Pleomorphomonas sp. T1.2MG-36: one gene and its partner. The protein of the gene in region 1 binds, or shares a complex with, the protein of each later gene. Links are inferred from orthologs where the notes say so. Each region holds a gene or a part of one and is shown on either strand. Other genes may lie near its edges.

The links.
Region 2: the proteins of trxB (region 1) and trxA are in contact, whole or in part, in a crystal structure (PDB 1F6M), measured with the Escherichia coli proteins. The link is inferred for Pleomorphomonas sp. T1.2MG-36 from one-to-one orthologs.

The regions. Positions count from the first base shown.
Region 1 is NZ_CATNLY010000051.1:192,072-201,378, reverse strand. Bases 2,763-5,641 are described here. They hold trxB (thioredoxin-disulfide reductase), read left to right. Parts: upstream 2,763-3,660; coding sequence 3,661-4,623; downstream 4,624-5,641. Other genes in these bases: QQZ18_RS20195 (LysR family transcriptional regulator), read left to right, coding at 5,103-5,641; QQZ18_RS20205 (Lrp/AsnC family transcriptional regulator), read right to left, coding at 2,915-3,376. Also shown: gmd (GDP-mannose 4,6-dehydratase), read right to left, coding at 1-764; QQZ18_RS20210 (ABC transporter ATP-binding protein), read right to left, coding at 909-2,726; more of QQZ18_RS20195, read left to right, coding at 5,642-5,993; QQZ18_RS20190 (pyridoxal phosphate-dependent aminotransferase), read left to right, coding at 6,543-7,745; QQZ18_RS20185 (bifunctional helix-turn-helix transcriptional regulator/GNAT family N-acetyltransferase), read right to left, coding at 7,802-8,731; QQZ18_RS20180 (hypothetical protein), read left to right, coding at 9,135-9,307.
Region 2 is NZ_CATNLY010000045.1:309,518-318,662, forward strand. Bases 3,814-6,530 are described here. They hold trxA (thioredoxin TrxA), read right to left. Parts: upstream 5,474-6,530; coding sequence 5,153-5,473; downstream 3,814-5,152. Other genes in these bases: feoB (Fe(2+) transporter permease subunit FeoB), read left to right, coding at 3,814-4,809; QQZ18_RS19055 (FeoC-like transcriptional regulator), read left to right, coding at 4,815-5,060; addA (double-strand break repair helicase AddA), read right to left, coding at 5,670-6,530. Also shown: QQZ18_RS19040 (2-oxoacid:acceptor oxidoreductase family protein), read right to left, coding at 1-1,357; QQZ18_RS19045 (FeoA family protein), read left to right, coding at 2,177-2,410; more of feoB, read left to right, coding at 2,407-3,813; more of addA, read right to left, coding at 6,531-9,145. UniProt on the Escherichia coli protein: Participates in various redox reactions through the reversible oxidation of its active center dithiol to a disulfide and catalyzes dithiol-disulfide exchange reactions.

The DNA of each region.
Region 1 (9,307 bases):
GCGAGCACGTAGTCGTCCGGCCGGTCTTGCTGCAGCATCAACCACATGCCGCGCACATACTCCCGAGCGTGGCCCCAGTCTCGCTTGGCGCTGAGGTTGCCGAGATAAAGCTTTTCCTGCTTGCCCAGCCGGATGGCGGCCGCCGCGCGGCTGATCTTGCGCGTGACGAAGGTCTCGCCCCGAAGCGGACTTTCGTGGTTGAACAGGATGCCGTTCGACGCATGCAGGCCATAGGCTTCGCGGTAGTTGACGACGATCCAGTAGGCATAAAGCTTGGCGGCGGCATAAGGCGAGCGAGGATAGAAGGGCGTTGTCTCACGCTGCGGAACTTCCTGCACCAGACCGTAAAGCTCGGAGGTCGACGCCTGATAGAAGCGCGTCTTTCGCTCCATGCCGAGAATACGGATGGCTTCGAGAAGCCGAAGCGTGCCGATGCCGTCGGCCTGAGCCGTGTACTCTGGCGTCTCGAAGGAGACCTGCACATGCGACTGCGCCGCGAGATTGTAGATCTCGTCGGGCTGCGTTTCCTGAACGATGCGGATCAGGTTGGTCGAGTCCGTCATGTCGCCGTAGTGGAGATGAAAGCGGGCGTCCTCGACGTGCGGGTCCTGGTAAATGCCCTCGATACGTCCCGTGTTGAAGGACGACGATCGCCGCTTGATACCGTGGACGGTGTACCCCTTGTCCAGCAGGAGTTGCGCGAGATAGGCCCCATCTTGACCGGTCACACCAGTAACCAGGGCCACCTTCTTGTCCACCGGCATTCGCTTAACTCCTTACACGGGAATTTGGGCTGTCATCATGATAGAGCAGCCGCCCCCGCTGAACGTTCATCGCCGATGGTGGGGCAACCTTCCCGGCTCTCTAACGAAACCGACACCTGAACATGAGACTGCGCATCTAGCACATCAGGCCCGGGAAGCATCAGCGACTCCGGAAAGACTTGGCCCTCCCCCCTCCCGGAACTGCAGCGCCCTCAGGTGTGCATAAAGCCCGCCCTCGGCCATCAGTTCCTCGTGGGTGCCCTTTTGCACCACCTCGCCCTTGTCCATGACGTAGATGATATCGGCATCGCGGACGGTGGCAAGGCGGTGGGCGATTACGAAAGTGGTGCGGCCCTTCATCAGGCGGGCGAGCGCTTCCTGGATGTCGCGTTCGGCCTGGGCATCGAGCGCCGAGGTCGCCTCGTCGAGCAGCAGGATCGGCGCCTGCCGGAGGATGGCGCGGGCGATGGCGATGCGCTGGCGCTGGCCGCCCGACAGGTTGCCGCCGCCTTCGCCGACCAGCGCGTCGAAACCGCCGGGCATGGCCATGATGAAGTCGTAGGCGTTGGCGTCGCGCGCCGCCGCCTCGATCTCCTCGCGGCTCGCCTCCGGCCGACCGTCGGCGATGTTGGCCGCCACGGTACCGGCGAACAGGAAGGTGTCCTGCGTCACCAGCGCCACGTGCCGGCGCAACGATTCGACGGTGAAGCGGCGGATGTCGGTGCCGTTGATCAGCACGGCGCCAGCCGTCGGGTCATAGAAGCGCTCCACCAGCGAGAACACCGTCGATTTGCCGGCGCCCGAGGGGCCGACCAGCGCCACCACCGAGTTCTCCGGCGCCGTCAGGCTGAGGCCGCGCAGCACCGGCGCCTCGCCATAGGCGAAGTCGACGTTGTCGAGCGTCACCGCGGCGCTGGCAAACTTCGCCTCCACCGCATCCGGCGCCGATTGCAGCTCGGGCACCAGGTCCATCACCTCGTACATCATGCGCACGCCCACCAGCGCCTTCTCGAGGTCGAGATTGAAGCGGGCGAGGCGCTTGGCCGGCTCGTAGGCGAGCAGCAGCGCCGTGATGAAGGAGAAGAAGGCGCCCGGGTCGGCATTGTAGTGGACGATCTGGTAGCCGCCGAACATCACCACGAAGGCGATGGCAAAGCCCCCCAGCGTCTCCATCAGCGGGCTGGAGCGGGCGCCCAGCGTGGCGATGCGGTTGCTGAGCTTCTCGACGTTGGTCGTCGCCACGTTGAAGGCGGCGCGCAGCCGGTCTTCCAGGCCGAAGGATTTGACCACGCGGATGCCCTGCACGCTCTCCTGCACGATGGTGACGATCTGCGCCGAAGTCATCACCTCCTTGCGCGCCGCCGTCCGCACCTTCTTGAGCAGGTAGGTGATGCCGTAGATGGAGGGTGGCGCGATCGCCAGCGACAGGAGCGACATCGTCGGGTTCTGGATGATCATCACGGCGACGAGCGAGATCAGCGTGAACAGGTCGCGGCCGAGGCTCATCACGATGAGGTCGATCGCCTGCCGCGCCGCCCCCGCGTTCTGCGAGATGCGCACCATGATGTCGCCGAGCGCGTGGCTCTGGAAGAAGGCGATGTCCTGCCGGAGCACGGCGTCGTAGAGCTGCCGCTGCAGCCGCGCCACCATGCTGTTGCCGATCTTGGTCAGCGTCACCGACGACAGATAGGTGGCGACGCCCTTGACGAGATAGATGCCGACGATGATGCCGGCGATGGTGAAGACCAGCCCCTCGCTCTTGTCGATGAAGATCTTGTTGATGATCTCCTTGATGATGTAGGCGCTGCCCGCCGTCGCCGCCGAGGCGATCAGCATCATCGACAGCGCATAGGCGTAGCGCCCGGCATAGGGACGGAAGTTGGAGCGGAAAAGGCGCACCAGCGGCCCGAGCTTCTGCTCCGGTCCGAGAAAGCTGGCAAACCGGCCCTTCAGGAAGTCCAAGTGCACACTCCAGGTCTGGCCCGTCCCCGGGCCGAGGCATCCGCCCGCAAAGCCGCGCGTTCCCGGTTGCCGGATGCAAGAACACACAAGCCGACGGGACATGCTACGCCCGGCGCCGCCTGTCAACCGCGGGCCTCACCGCACCGGGCGCCGCCAAAGGCTGCCCCGCCATCCGTCCGGCCGCCGACCTACACCACCACCGGCTCGTTCTTGATCTGCCTGAGCGTCAGGCTGGTGCGCACCTGGCCGACGTTGGGCGTCGCCGTCAGTTGCTCGATCACGAAATTCTGACAGGTCTTGAGGTCGGGGGCGACGCATTTCAGGATGAAGTCGATCTCGCCCGACTGCATCCAGCTCTCGCGCACCAGCGGCCAGTTTTTCACCCGCGCCTCGAAGGCGAGGATTTCCGCTTCCGACTGCGAGGCGAGCGAGATGAAGGCGAACAGCGTCACGTCGAAGCCCAGCGTCTTCTCGTCGATCAGGGCGCGGTAGCCCTGGATGACGCCGGCTTCCTCCAGCGCCCGCACGCGGCGGAGGCAGGGCGGCGCGGAGATGCCTACGCGGCTTGCCAGCTCCACGTTGGTCATGCGCCCGTCGGCCTGCAATTCGCGCAGGATCTTCCAGTCGATGGCGTCGAGACGGGCCTTCATGTCGCATCCTCCGGGAGGGCTCCCAAGGCCCTCGCTTCGGTCCGGAACATACCGTTCCGGTCGCCGCCGCGAAAGCATCTTTCAGGCGCACGAACACATATTATAAGGGCGCCGCTCGGGGCTACCGGCCATTCGGCAGGGGACGACGCACCGCGGCGAGGCCCGCCAGCGACCCGCCGCCTTGAAACCGGGGGGCCGGGCACCTACCATTCGTTCGATTCCGGACGCCGCCGACCGGCGCCCTGCCCCCGCCTCGCGGGGTCGGCGAACGAAACGAGACGAGCATGACGCACACCCACACCAAGGTCCTGATCATCGGTTCCGGCCCGGCCGGCTACACCGCCGCCATCTACGCCGCCCGCGCCATGCTGGAGCCGATCCTGATCGCCGGCCTGCAGCAGGGCGGCCAGCTCACCATCACCACCGACGTCGAGAACTACCCTGGCTTCGCCGACGCCATCCAGGGCCCCTGGCTAATGGAGCAGATGCGCACACAGGCCGAGCACATGGGCACCCGGCTGGTCTCCGACATCGTCACCTCGGTCGATCTCTCCAAGCGGCCGTTCCAGCTGACCTGCGATTCCGGCGACACCTATTCCACCGACGCGCTGATCATCGCCACCGGCGCCCAGGCCCGCTGGCTCGGCCTGCCGTCGGAGCAGAAGTTCCAGGGCTTCGGCGTATCGGCCTGCGCCACCTGCGACGGCTTCTTCTACCGCGGCAAACAGGTCGTGGTGGTCGGTGGCGGCAACACCGCCGTCGAGGAGGCGCTCTACCTCACCCACCATGCCGAGAAGGTCACCGTGGTGCATCGCCGCGAGGCCTTCCGCGCCGAGCGGGTGATGCAGAACCGCCTGTTCAACCATCCGAAGATCGAGGTCGTCTGGAACAGCGTCGTCGACGAGGTGCTGGGCAAGGAGGGCTTCCCGCCGTCCGTCACCGGCGTCCGCCTGAAGAACGTCGTCGCCGGCGACACCCGCGACATCGCCGCCGACGGCCTGTTCGTGGCCATCGGCCATGCACCGGCCACCTCGCTGTTCACCGGTCAGGTTCGGATGAAGTCGTCGGGCTACATCTGGACGGCGCCCGATTCGACGGCCACCTCGGTGCCCGGCGTCTTCGCGGCCGGCGACGTCACCGACGAGCATTTCCGCCAGGCAGTGACGGCGGCGGGCATGGGCTGCATGGCCGCGCTGGAGGCCGAGCGCTATGTCGGCGCCCTCGAAACTGATACCAAGGTTGCGTAACCAACTGGCGGGGCGACGCAATTCAGGGCTTGCGCCGACGCGAGGATGCGCCAAGGTAGAAGCGCGAGCCCGAAAAGTTTTCATACTTTTCGGGTAAGTGAGTGCAATAGGAAGAAATAACGAGCTTGTTCGAAAAGTCGCCAAACTTTTCGGGCAGGCGGATGTGCTAGAGCAACACCAGCAAAAGCGGGAACCGGTTTTGCGTCCGGAGTTGCGAGAAACAAGAAGATAGAGCGCATTGGCGAACCACGGCTCGCCGGATGCGCCCTAGAGCATTGTGCGGAAAAGCGGGAACCGGTTTTCCGCAAAAGCAATGCGACAAAAAGGAACTGGAGCAACGATTTGCGTTCGCCGGAACGCGCGTTGCTCTAGAACAAGGACGGGGCAAGGCCGGCCCGCTAGACCGGCCATTGCCCGACGCGAGCAAGCGATGGCCGACAGCGGCCAGCGCCATCAAGGGGGCGGCAAAGGGGGTAGCGATGGATTGGGACAAGCTCAGAATATTCCACGCCGCCGCCCACGCCGGGAGCTTCACCCACGCCGGCGACACGCTGAACATGAGCCAGTCCGCCGTCAGTCGTCAGGTCAGCGCCCTGGAGCAGGATCTCGGCGTGCCGCTGTTCCACCGCCATGCCCGCGGCCTCATCCTCACCGAACAGGGCGAGCTGCTCTATCGCGCCGCCCATGACGTGCTCCTGAAGCTCGAAGACGTGCAGGGCCGGCTGACCGACAGCCGCGAACGCCCCTCGGGCTCGCTGCGCGTCACCACCACCGTCGGCATCGGCTCCACCTGGCTCACCTCGCGCGTCGACGAGTTCGTCGACCTTTACCCCGACGTCCAGCTGCAGCTCATCCTCAACGACGACGAGCTCGACCTCGCCATGCGGCAGGCCGACGTCGCCATCCGCCTGCGCCAGCCAACGCAGCCCGACCTCATCCAGCGCAAGCTGTTCACGGTGCACTTCCACCTGTTCGCTTCGCCCGCCTACATCAAGCGCTTCGGCAGCCCGAAGACCATCGAGGATCTCGACGAACACCGGATCATCACCTTCGGCGTCGCCGCGCCCAACTATCTCAGGGACATGAACTGGCTCGAAAGCGTCGGCCGTCCCTACGACAATCCGCGCCTGCCCGCCCTCAGGGTCAACAACCTCGTCGCCATCAAGCATTCGGTACAGCGCGGCGTCGGCATCGCCCTGCTTCCCGACTATCTGGTCGAGGAGGACTCGGGGCTTCAGCAGCTGATTCCCGAGGTCGACCTGCTGTCCTACGACACCTATTTCGTCTATCCGGACGAACTCAGGAACTCGGCGCGCGTCCACGCCTTCCGCGACTTCCTGGTGTCGAAGGCCCAGCGCTGGTCCTATTGAGAAGCCCCTGACGAGGTCTGCCCGGCGGCAGCCGACACTTGGTCGGCTGTCCTTCCAACGTATCGTTGTGCGCTCCGCGCAATACTCGCGTTTTCCCTTAACGGAAAACACCAATGAACCGTAAAGACTTCACGATGATGTTACAGTTTGGGCAAAATAACCGGGATATTGCATAGCAGATTTGCAGTTTGCCTTCTTGTTTTGCACCGGGTGCGGGTGCATATAGACCTCAGCTGATGTGTTGGTTCCCTCGCCATCCTCCCGGCGAAAGCGAATCTTCAGCTGTTCCCCTCTGGAAGGTGCGGTATCGTCCCTGCGATCCGCATTCCAAAACTTTATAGCCGGGCCTCGTGCCCGGCTTTTTTTTGCGCCGCTCAATGCGCGCCGCCGAACCATCCTCCTCCACGCGTGCCGGGTTCCATCACGGGAACCGGAAATGCCGGCATCGGCAAGGTTTGACCTTGCGCGTGCGCGCGCGCCGCAATAGAGCAAGAGGGTCGTATTTAAACCGATACGATTGACTCCCTCAGCGTTCGGAGACGTCCTTCAATGTCTTTCCTTGCCCAGTCGCTCGCCCGCGTGAAGCCCTCTGCCACCATCGCCGTCACCAACAAGGCGCGTGAGCTCAAGGCTGCCGGTCGCGACGTCATCGGCCTTGGTGCTGGCGAGCCGGATTTCGATACTCCGGACAACATCAAGGAAGCCGCCATCAAGGCGATCCGTGACGGCAAGACGAAATACACGGCGGTCGACGGCATTCCAGAGCTGAAGACGGCCATCGTCGACAAGTTCAAGCGCGAGAACGGCCTCGTCTACAAGCCGGCCGAGATCACGGTCGGCACCGGCGGCAAGCAGGTTCTCTACAACGCGCTGATGGCGACGGTGAACCCCGGCGACGAGGTGCTGATCCCCGCCCCCTACTGGGTGAGCTACCCGGACATGGTGCTCTTGGCCGGCGGCACCCCGACCTTCGTCGAGGCATCGATCGAAACCAACTTCAAGCTGACCGCCGAGGCGCTTGAGAAGGCGATCACCCCGAAGACGAAGTGGTTCATCTTCAACTCGCCGTCCAACCCGTCGGGCGCCGCCTACACCCGCGCGGAGCTGAAGGCGCTGACCGACGTGCTCGTCCGCCATCCGCATGTCTGGATCATGACCGACGACATTTACGAGCACCTCGTCTACGACGACTTCGTGTTCGCCACGCCGGCCCAGATCGAGCCGGCGCTACAGGAGCGTACGCTCACCGTCAACGGCGTGTCCAAGGCCTATTGCATGACCGGCTGGCGTATCGGTTATGCCGCAGGCCCGGCCGCCCTGATCAAGGCCATCGCCACGATCCAGTCGCAGTCGACCTCCAACCCCTCGTCGATCTCGCAATATGCGGCGCTCGAGGCCCTCACCGGCCCGCAGCACTTCATCGCCGAGAACAACAAGGTGTTCAAGGAGCGCCGCGACCTCGTGGTGTCCATGCTGAACCAGGCCAAGGGCATCCACTGCCCGACGCCGGAAGGCGCTTTCTACGTCTACCCGTCCTGCGCCGGCCTGATCGGCAAGAAGACGGCGGCCGGCAAGGTGCTCGCCTCCGACGACGACTTCGTCACCGAGCTCCTGGAGCAGGAAGGCGTGGCGGTGGTGCAGGGTTCGGCCTTCGGCCTCGGCCCCAACTTCCGCATCTCCTACGCCACCGCCACCAAGGATCTCGAGGAAGCCTGCGCCCGCATCCAGCGCTTCGCCGCCTCGCTGTCGTAAGCGACAAAGGTTCGGTCAGATCATCGGGGATCGGAGCTTCGGCTCCGATCCCCTTTTCATTTGGGGCGCCGAATGAAGCGCTGCTCCACCAGTTCCCTGCCCCATTGAGCGCCGATCTTCTCTTCGGCCAGCTCGAAGCCGCGCGACTCGTAGAGGTGGCGGGCGGCATCGAGCCCGGCGAAGGTCGAGAGGCGGGTTTCGGCGAAGCCGTGCCCGTCGGCAAAGGCCATCGCGGCATCGAGCAGCCGCTTTCCCGCTCCACTGCCCCGCAGGCCGTCGGCGACGACGAACCAGCGCAGGTGGGCGATGCCGGCGCCCATGTCCTCGCCGTCGATCGCCAGCGAGCCGACGATCTCGCCGCCCATCTGCGCGGTCCAGATCGCATTCTGCGGATTGTCCAGGCGGTCGCAGAACTCGGCGAGCCCGCCGGCCACCAGGGTTTCGAAGCGGCGCCCCAGCCCATGCTCGCGCGCGTAGTAGCGCATGTGCATGTCGGTGATGCGGGCCACAAGACCCGGCCGATAGCCGGGAACGATCGCCACCGGCTGGACGTCCGGCCCGCCTTCGAGCGCCGCGCTGTAGAGACGCAGTCCGTCGAGCACCGCGCGCTCCTCGCCGGCCCCGAGCCGACCCAGCGCCTCTGCGACCTGCCGGCGGGCAAACGCGTGAATGGCGGCGACGCGCGACCGCCCCTCGGCGGTCAGCGACAGCAGCTTGACGCGGCCGTCGGCCTCGTCGGGCGTCTCTTTCACGGCACCCAGCGCCACCAGCTTGCGGAGCAGACGGCTGACGCTGGATTTCTCCAACCGCAGGCGCATGCCGAGCTCGCGCGCCGTGAGGCCGCCCACCTCGATCTCGATCAGCGCATGCACGGAGGATGGCGACAGATCGGTGCCGGCGAAGGTGCCACCCATGAAGCCCCAGGCGCGCACCATCCGTCGCGACAGGGTGCGGATGTCTTCGACGACGGCCGGATCTGGACTCATCTGCGGGCTCCGTTGATATGGTTGTATCGTACAACCATATCCTTGCGAAATGCAACGCCTCCCAAACCGGGGACGAACGACGGCAGCGAACGGAGTTGCACCTCGATGATGGCGGCAACGCTGAAAATGCGATCTTTCGCGTTTACCCGCCGTTAACCGGATGGCTTGGCACCCGCCATTTAACCAATTGAAAGAACTTCATTTTCCCAAAGGGCCGATCTTCTCCACCAACCCTCCACCGTTCAAGTGTTAACCCCGCCACGAAATCGCCACGACATCTCCCGTCACCCACCTCAATCCCGGCATCGGCGCGACCCATTCGCAAGGCATCTCTTGCCCATCGAAAGGCACTGACCGGAGGCCCGGTTCGGAGCCGAAGCGATAAGCGGCAAGGACGAGAGAGATGACCGACAGGATCGACGACACCCCCTTCAACGCAGCCACCGCGCACCACGAGCTTTCGGTCGGGGCGGGCGCTTCCATCGTCGTTGCCGTCGCCGCCTCGCTGATCCTGGCGGTGACGCTCCTGTGCGCCAGCCTCAGTCCGGTCAGGGCGGCCGAAGTCGCGCCGGCCAT
Region 2 (9,145 bases), on another replicon or contig:
GGATGCCCTCGTGACGGCCGCCGTCGGCGTTCTCGCGGGCCTTGAACAGGGCCTGCGTGACGAAGCCGGTCAGGGCGGTGTCGTCCGAGCGCTCGAGCACCGTGACGGCCTTCTTGCCGGCGATGGCAGCGATCAGCTCGGCTTCCGGGAACGGCTGCAGCAGCTTGATGGCGATCGAACCGACCTTGCGGCCCTTCGAACGCAGATAGTCGACAACGGCTTCGACGTCGTCGGTGACCGAGCCGAGGCCGATCATGACGTAGTCGGCGTCTTCGGTCTTGTAGGTCATGACCGGCGAATAGTGGCGGCCGGTCAGCTCACCGTACTCGTCCATGGCCTGCTTGACGAACTTCGGCACGTCCACGACGAAGTGGGTGCGATGGTCGGCGGCACCGGACTGGAAATCGGGCTGGTTCTGCACGCCACCGGTCAGGCCGGGGTTGTGGATGTCGACCAGCGCCGGGACGAGCTGGCGGGTGCCCTTTTCCCAGGCGTTCAGCCACTGGCGCTTGAACTGGCCCTTGAGCTCGGCCGGAACCCACTTGGCGGCGGCTTCGATCAGCTTGCCCTCGTTGTCGGCCTCGATGGCCTCTTCGTTGGCGTCAATGTAGGCCTTGAGCGAGGTGGCGTCGGCGGCGACGAAGGTGTCCTTCTTGCGCACCAGCCACTGACGCAGCTGGTAGGCGCGGCCCTTGGCGCCGAACAGGATTTCCTGGGCGACGGTCGGGCACTTGATGCGGCCGGTGGGATCGCCGAGGAATTCCTTCAGCATCGCCGGTTCCGGCATCTTGGCTTCCGACAGCATGTGCGAGGTCGCAAAGCCGTCCATCGAGTTGGCGACCGGCACCAGCGACAGCGCGGACACCTTGTAGGAGATGGCGGCGAGATCGGCCGCTTCCTGCGGGTTGGCGCCGAACAGGATGGTGTAGCCGGTGGGCAGCAGCGAGTAGACGTCGTCATGGCCGGCCATGACGTTGAGCGAATGCTTCGACACCACGCGGGCGGCCACCTGCAGCACGAAGCCGCCGGCCTTCTTGCCGACGGTCACGTAATGCGACTCGAGGCCGTAGAGGATGCCCTGCGAGGACGAGGCGTTGGAGATGAACTTGCCACCGGTCAGCGCCGCGCCGAGGGCGCCCGACTGGGCCGAATGCTCACCTTCCGGCTCGTAGAAGAAGGGGTGGCGGCCCCAGACGTTGCAGCCGCCGCCAGCGCGGAAGCTCTCATAGATTTCGGAAATTTCGGTCGAGGGCGTGATCGGGTAGCCGATGACGCCGCCGCATACGTGGCCCATGACATGGGCAACGGCGCCGTTGCCGTTGATGACCGTGGGAAGACCTGGATATTTCGCGCTCATTTGCTGCATCCGTCCTGCTGCATCTGGTGTTCCTGTCCGCCCTCGTCCGATCAGTCACTGGTCGAGGTTCGGGCAACGTACGCCGATGTTCAGCTGCCGATGGAGTTTTGACCTTGATTTCAGTCAAAACTATACGAAACTTACTTGGGCTTCGGTGTTGTTACCGATGGACCCTTCTGCCGTTATAGAGGTGTGGCTGAGCTTTGTCGTAAGTACTCAACCGGGGACTACGTGAAAATGCGAAGGTTTTACTGCTATGCGTTTTTTGCAGAGCACCGGCTACGCCACCAATGGTCCTCTTTCGTCTCATCTTTCGGCAACTTACTGCTGCTAAAGCAGAAATCCCCGAAACTTGAGTTCGGCGGCGCCTTTTTTCCTGGCCCCTGTGGTTGGTGATTAGCGGTATTTCTCGCAACGGGCCGGACAGTATTCGTCAGAAAATTAATCGGTTTATCTACGCGATGTCGATCGCGCTCTTTTCTTTGCGAGGCGCCGCAGTTCAAAGTCCACCACAGAAAGCAAGTTTAATCCTCGAGAAGCTGGATTTCCAGCTCCCTTTCGACCCTACGTATTCCACCGCCGGCAGGCGCCGGCGGTTTCTACACGAGACCAGGCCGATTGTACTGCCGCGTTTGCCAATGCATCGCCACCGAACTCGCTGAAGTTATCAAGCGACCTCCGTGACATTCGTTAAGCCTAAGGTCGAATACGAATTGAGAGGCATAAGCACGAGGACATATACAGTTGAGAGTGAGTTGCAGTGTCGATGCTGCCGGCCGGATCATCCGGTTGGGCGCGCCACTGGCGGAGTGCGCGAGAATGGGCCTTTCGATCGAGACGATGAAGCCGGGTGACAGTGCCCGCGTCACTGGCCTGGTGGCCGGCGATCGTGGCTACCGGCAGCGCCTGCTCGCCATGGGCCTTACCCCTGGCGCGGTGCTGGAAGTCCGGCGTAAGGCACCGCTCGGCGACCCGGTTGAAATTTCCGTTCGCAATTTCACGCTGACCCTTCGCAAATCCGAAGCGGCCATCCTGGAGCTGGAGGCCGTATGATGGTCACGGGAAAGCCTCTCGTTGTTGCCGTCGTCGGTAATCCCAACTGCGGCAAGTCCACCCTGTTCAATGCTCTGACGGGCGCGACGCAAAAGGTCGGCAACTGGCCGGGCGTTACCGTCGAAAAGCGTGTCGGCCGCTTTCTCCTCGAAGACCAGCCCGTCGACGTGGTCGACCTGCCGGGTGTCTACCTGATCGGCAGTGCCGATGCCGGTTCGCAGGATGAGCGCGTTGCGCGCGATTTCGTCATGTCCGGCGAGGCCGATCTCGTCCTCAACATCGTCGATGCGTCCAACCTGGAGCGCAATCTCTACCTCACCACACAGCTCATCGAGCTCGGCGTGCCCATGCTGGTCGTCCTCAACATGATGGACATGGCGAAGGCGGATGGCGTGGAGATCGACATCGACGAGCTGTCGAAGCGGCTCGGCTGCCCAGTCATTCCAACGATCGCAACGCGTGGGCTTGGTCGTCACGAACACGCCCACCACGGGCATCACCATGGCCATCAAGGTCGTCGTGACGCCCTCAAGTCGGCGATCATCGAGGCCGCCCGCGCTGGAGCGAGGCCGATTGCCCGCCCCGAACAGGATCCCGCCGTCGTCGCAGCCGTCGCGAAGCTAGCTCCGCTCGTCGCCGACGCCGCCCGTGACGCGAAGGCCGATCCCGCCTGGGTGGCGCTGAAGCTGATCGAAGGCGATACCCTCGCAGAGACCATAGCCGGGCCAAGCCTGGCTACCGATGTCGCCAACGCCCGTGCCGCCATCGAAGCGGCGACCGGCGAGGATGCCGACATCGTCATCGCCGACGGCCGCTATCGCTTCATCGGCGAGCTGATGGCCGGCGTCTTTCGGCGGACGCAGCGGTTGTCCGCTTCAATGTCGCAGATGATCGACCGCGTCGTCCTCAATCGTGTGCTGGGCGTCCCGATCTTCCTGTTCGCCATGTATCTGATGTTCCTGTTCACCATCTCGGTGGGCGGAGCCTTCATCGATTTCTTCGACCAGGCGTTCGGCGCCGTCTTCGTCGACGGCTTGGGCGGGCTGCTAGCCGCCCTCGGTACGCCTCCCATCGTCGAGGCGGCTCTGGTCGGCTTCGGTTCGGGCATCCAGACGGTGTCGACATTCGTGCCGATCATCGCCTGTCTGTTCCTGTTCCTGTCCTTCCTCGAGGACTCCGGCTACATGGCCCGCGCTGCTTTCGTCATGGACCGCGCCATGCGGGCCATCGGCCTGCCGGGCAAGTCCTTCGTGCCGCTGATCGTCGGCTTCGGCTGCAACGTGCCGGCCATCATGGCGACGCGAACCCTTGAGAGCCGCCGCGACCGCATCATGACGTCGCTGATGGCGCCCTTCATGTCCTGCGGTGCCCGCCTGCCGGTGTTCGCGCTGTTCGCGGCTGCCTTCTTCCCGGTGAGCGGCCAGAACATCGTGTTCGGCCTCTACATCGTTGGCCTCGCCTTCGCGGTGCTGACCGGCCTCGTCCTGAAGTCGACGCTGCTCGACGGCGAGCCGACCCGCTTCGTCATGGAGCTGCCGCCCTACCACATTCCCACCATCCGCTCCGTCGCCGTTCAGGCATGGCAGCGTCTGCGCGAGTTCATCCTCCGCGCCGGTCAGGTGATCGTCCCGATCGTCATGGTGCTGTCCTTCCTGTCGGCGATCGGCACCGATGGCAGCGTGAACCGCGACAACACCCGCGGCAGCGTGTTGGCAGTCGTCAGCCAGGAACTGGTTCCGGTGTTCGAGCCGATGGGTGTGACCCGCGACAACTGGCCGGCCGCGGTCGGCCTGTTCACCGGCATTTTCGCCAAGGAAGCGGTGATCGGCACGCTCAACGCCCTCTACGAGCAAGTCGGTACGGAAGGGGCGGCGCCCGCCGCTGCCGAAGGCGCTGCGACCACTGAGGAAGCGGTCGGTCTCGGCGGCAAGCTTCTCGGCGCGCTCGCGACCATCCCCGAAAACCTCGGGGCGCTTGGTGGCAGTCTCGTCGATCCGCTCGGGATCAATGTCGGCTACGTCGACGACAGTGCCGCCGCTGCCCAGGAACTGGAGGTCGACGGCTCGGTGTTTGGCGCCATGCAGTCCCATTTCGGTGGGACCGCCGCAGCCTTCTCCTACATGCTGCTGATCCTGCTCTATACGCCATGCGTCGCGGCGCTCGGTGCCATGCGTCACGAGATCGGTGGCAAGTGGACGGCCTTCGCGGCCGTCTGGACGACCGCCGTCGGCTATCTCGCCGCCGTGTCGTTCTATCAGGCGGCGACGTTTGCCGCCCATCCTGCCAGTTCCACCCGTTGGTTGCTGATGGCCGCCGTCATTTTTGCAGCCGGCGTTGCCGCCATGTGGATGGCCGGCCGGGCGCGCGGGCGTTCGCTCGCCGCGCAGCCCGCGGAGTGATGCCCATGATGACGCCCTCCACCGTCCGCGATTATCTCAAGGAGCGGGGCAACGCGTCCCTCTCCGACGTCGCCGTGCACTTCGATGCCGGCGAGGATGCCGTCCGCGCCGTGCTGGATCTCTGGGTCGCCAAGGGCAAGATACGTCCGCTGGCGGCCGGCGCCGCCTGTTCGAGAGCGGGTTCCTGCGGCTGCTCTTGCAAGGCCGAGGAGATCTACGAGTGGGTCGGAGACCTGAGGCTGGCCGGGTGAACGCGCTTCCAACCGGCTGAACCCGCTTCCAACGAAAAACCCCGGTTCCGCGACGCGGAACCGGGGTTTGTCTTTTCAAAGCTCAAAAACTGTCAGATGGCGGCCTTGATCCAGGCGGCGAGGTCGCTTTTCGGAGCGGCTCCCACCTTCATGGCGGCAGGCTCGCCATCCTTGAAGATGATCAGCGTCGGAATGGAGCGGACGCCGTACTTCATCGCCGTATTGCCGTTCTCGTCGATATTGAGCTTGGCGATGGTGATCTTGCCGTCGAGCTCGCCGGCGATTTCGTCGAGCGCCGGAGCGATCATGCGGCAGGGGCCGCACCACTCGGCCCAGAAATCGACGAGGACGGGCGTCGACGAGGCAAGCACGTCGGTGGGAAACGACTGGTCGGTGACTTTCTTGGTCGACATGACGGACCTCGCAAGATGGACGACGCGGCGCCGACTCATCGTCGGGCCGCGCCTGTTGCCAGAAAGCTAAGGAGCGGACCCTTCAGCGTCAAGCGCGGCTGAAGCATGGGCGGTGGGTGCCGCCAGCCGCACTCGAAATCGCTCCTCGATAAAACAAAGCCTTAGAGCGGCCGCCCAACGGATTTTTGCTTCAGGGTCAATCGCCGATTTCGCTTTTGTGATCGATTGGCTCGCCGCCGGCATCCAAGTCCTCGAGATAGGCGGCGAGCGTCGCGTCCAATGTGTCCTCCGCCACCTCGTCGAACCGCGCCGTGACCGTCCAGAGAATGGCGGCCCGAACCGGCCGGTCGGGCCAGAGGCGCCCGAGCACGGCACGATAGAGAGCAAGCTGCAGGACGTATCTCTGCGGAACCGTGCGCGGCGGATGCGCCGCCGTCTTGTAGTCGACGATGGTCACGGCTCCCGGTTCGACCAGAAGGCGGTCGACATTGCCGCCGATGGAAATCGACTTCCCGCCGGCGGTCGTCACGCTTCCGACGATCGCCGCCTCGGCTCGGGCGGCCGGAGAGAACAGCAGCATGAGGTCCGGCCGGGCCATCAGGGCCACGATGCTCTCGACCAGCGTGGTCCGTTCCCCGTCCGAAAGGTCCGGCAGGAGACGGGCGAGATAACTGTCGGCGGCGGCGGTGCGGGCGGTAGGCTCGATGTCGGGCAGAAGCTCGAACAGGCGGTGCAGCAAGATGCCACGGGCCGCAGCCGCCGGATCGAAGGTCGTTCCCGGCCCGCCGCTCCGGCTCGTCGGCGCAGCGCGCGATGGCGCAACCCTTGTCGGTTCAGGAGCGGCGTCGGCGACCTTGCGGGCCAGCCATCCGGGTAGCGGCTCGGGCTCGCCGATACCCGCTTTGGCTGGCTTCGGCGGGGCGGGCGGATCTTCGTCAGGTGCATGCCATCGCCAGGCGACAACGGTGCCTTCGGCATCCTTCACCACCTCGGCATCGGTTCCGAGCGCCGCTTCGACCAGCCCGTGCCAGCGGCGATCGGCTCCCTCTTCGGCGCCTTTCAGCCCGGCGACGATCAGCCGGTCCCGGGCGCGCGTCAGCCCGACATAGAGCAGGCGCTTGTATTCCTCCTCCTGCGCGGTGATGAAGGCCGAAGCTGCCGCTTCCACCGGCGCCGGACGGAAGGCTCCTCCCTGGCGCCAGACGATCGGCGGGTTGGGACCGTCGCCCACCGCCAGCACGTCGGGCAGGTTCTTCTCGCTGGCCGGTTTGTCGCCGGGGTCGATCAGGAACACGATGGGCGCTTCCAGGCCCTTCGAGCCGTGCACCGTCATGACGCGAACCTCGTCGCGTTCGGCGTCGAGTTCGCGGCGGATCAGTTCGCCCCCTTTGGCGAGCCGGTCGACGAAGCCGTTGAGCCCGGCCGTCTCCTCACCTTCGTAGACCAGCGCCAGCGTCAGTAGCTCGTCGATCACTTCGTCGGCTTCGCGGCCGAAGCGGGCGCGATAGGTCGCACGCCCGCCATCGGGACCGACGAGTCGCGACAGGAAGGCGAAGGGCTCGCCCCGGTCGGCCCGGTTCATCCAGAGCGCGACGGTGGCTCGCAACCGTTCGGCGTCGGCGTCCCCCTCGGCCGCCTGTCGCCGGACGGCGTCCCAGAGACGTCCGGATCGGCCGTGGGCAAGGCGGAACAGCGCCTCCTCCGAAAGCCCGACGAGTGGCGACTTGGCGACGGTGGCGAGCGTCAGGTCGTCTTCGGGCAGGAGTGCGACGCGGGCTGCGGCCAGCAGGTCCTGCGTGACGATGTGGCCGACCACGTCGAGCCGGTCGGCACCGGCCACCGCCACGCCGCGCTGCTTCAAGGCCCGGTTGACCGCCTCGACGAAAGCGCCGCGCTTGCGGACGAGCACCAGGATGTCGCCGGGCCGGATCGGAGCACCAGTGGCGGGGAGGCGGGTGCCCGAGCGCAGCCAGCCGGCGATCTCATCGGCAATGCGGCCGGCAAGACGCACGGCGGGACTGGCCGTGGCCGTGGCGTCGACAGGATCTTCCCAGTTGCCGGGCGGTGGCGCCGGCAGCTTCTCGACGGACGGCCACAGCTCGACGAGACCGGGCTCGCGGCCGCGCACCGTCTCGTGAACGGTCGGGCCGGGGTCGGTGGAAAGGCCGGCATGCGCTTCGGGATTGCGGAACACCGCATCGACGGCCCCTACCACGGCGGCCGTCGAGCGGAAGGACAGGGTAAGGCGGAGATCGTGAACCGGCAGTCCGGCTGCGGCAAGGCGCCGCCCCAGCGTCTTGCGCGTCTGGCCGAACAGATGCGGTGCCGCCCCCTGAAAGGAATAGATCGACTGCTTTTCGTCGCCGACCGCGAAGACGGTTCGCCGCCGGTTCGGTCGCGCTCCTTCGCCGGCTGAGAATTCGCCGGTGAGCGCCTCGACGATCTGCCATTGGCGCGGCGAGGTGTCCTGCGCCTCATCGACGAGCACGTGGTCGAGACCCTCGTCGAGCTTGTACTGCACCCACTCGGTAGCGTCCGAATTCGAGAGGAGGGTGGCGGCCCGATCGATCAGGTCGTCGAAGTCGAGGAGACCGAGCCGCGCCTTCTTGGCTTCGATGAGGCCGATCATCCGGTCGGCAAGGCGAAGGAGGGCGGCGCTGCGCGTCCCCCAAAGCGTCGCCGACAGGGCGCGTTCAAGGCCGACAAGCCGCTGCGCTTCCTGTTCGAAACGCTCGCTCGCCTCCGGCAGCGCATCGAGGACATCCTTGGTGAAGGGGCGTTTGCGCGGCTCGCTCTTGGCCGTCAGGAACAGGTTGCGCCAGAGCGGCCTACGCGCCTCGGCGTCGCTAGCGGCCAGGGCGGCGCGGAAGCCCTCGGCGAGCGTCGTCATCGACTTGGCCTTCGAGGCGTCCAGGGCATCGATGAGCCGGCTCAGGAACGATCCAGAGAAGTCCGGCGGGGCTGCCATATCCCCGACAAGGCTCTCCCGGCTGGCGCCGGCCGGCGCGCCGAGGTCCTCTGGCAAAGCGGCCAGCGTCTCGTTTATCGATGGCTTGCCGCCGAAGAAGGCGGCCAGCTCGTCGCGAGCGGCCACTACGGCGGAAAGCGCCCGGTCGAGCGCTTCGTCGCCAGCGATGGCCACCAGCTCGGAAAGCGCCCGCCCTTCCGGACTGTCGGGATGAGCGGCGCAGGCGGACAGAAGCTCGGCCCGCGCTTCGGCGTAGAGGTCGGCGGCGCGTGCGTCGTCGAGGACGCGGAAGCGGCCGTCGAGCCCGGCTTCCAGCGGGAAACGCTGCAACAGGGCTTCGGCAAACGCGTGGATGGTCTGGATCTTCAGGCCACCCGGCGTTTCGATGGCGCGGGCGAACAGCCGTCGCGCCGGCGCCAGACGCTCCGGCTGCACCGGCTTTCCCTCAAGCTCGGACAGAACGGCGATCAGGTCGTCGTCGCTGAGCCCCGCCCAGCGGCCGAGCTCGTCGAAGATGCGCCCCGACATCTCGGCCGCCGCCGCCTTGGTGAAGGTGAGACAGAGGATGCGGCCGGGGTCGACGCCATCGAGCAACAGGCGGATCACCCGCCGTGTCAGCACCCAGGTTTTGCCCGAGCCGGCATTGGCCGACACGAAGGCGGAGGCTTCGGGGTCGGTGGCGAGAAGCTGCGTCCGACGGGTCG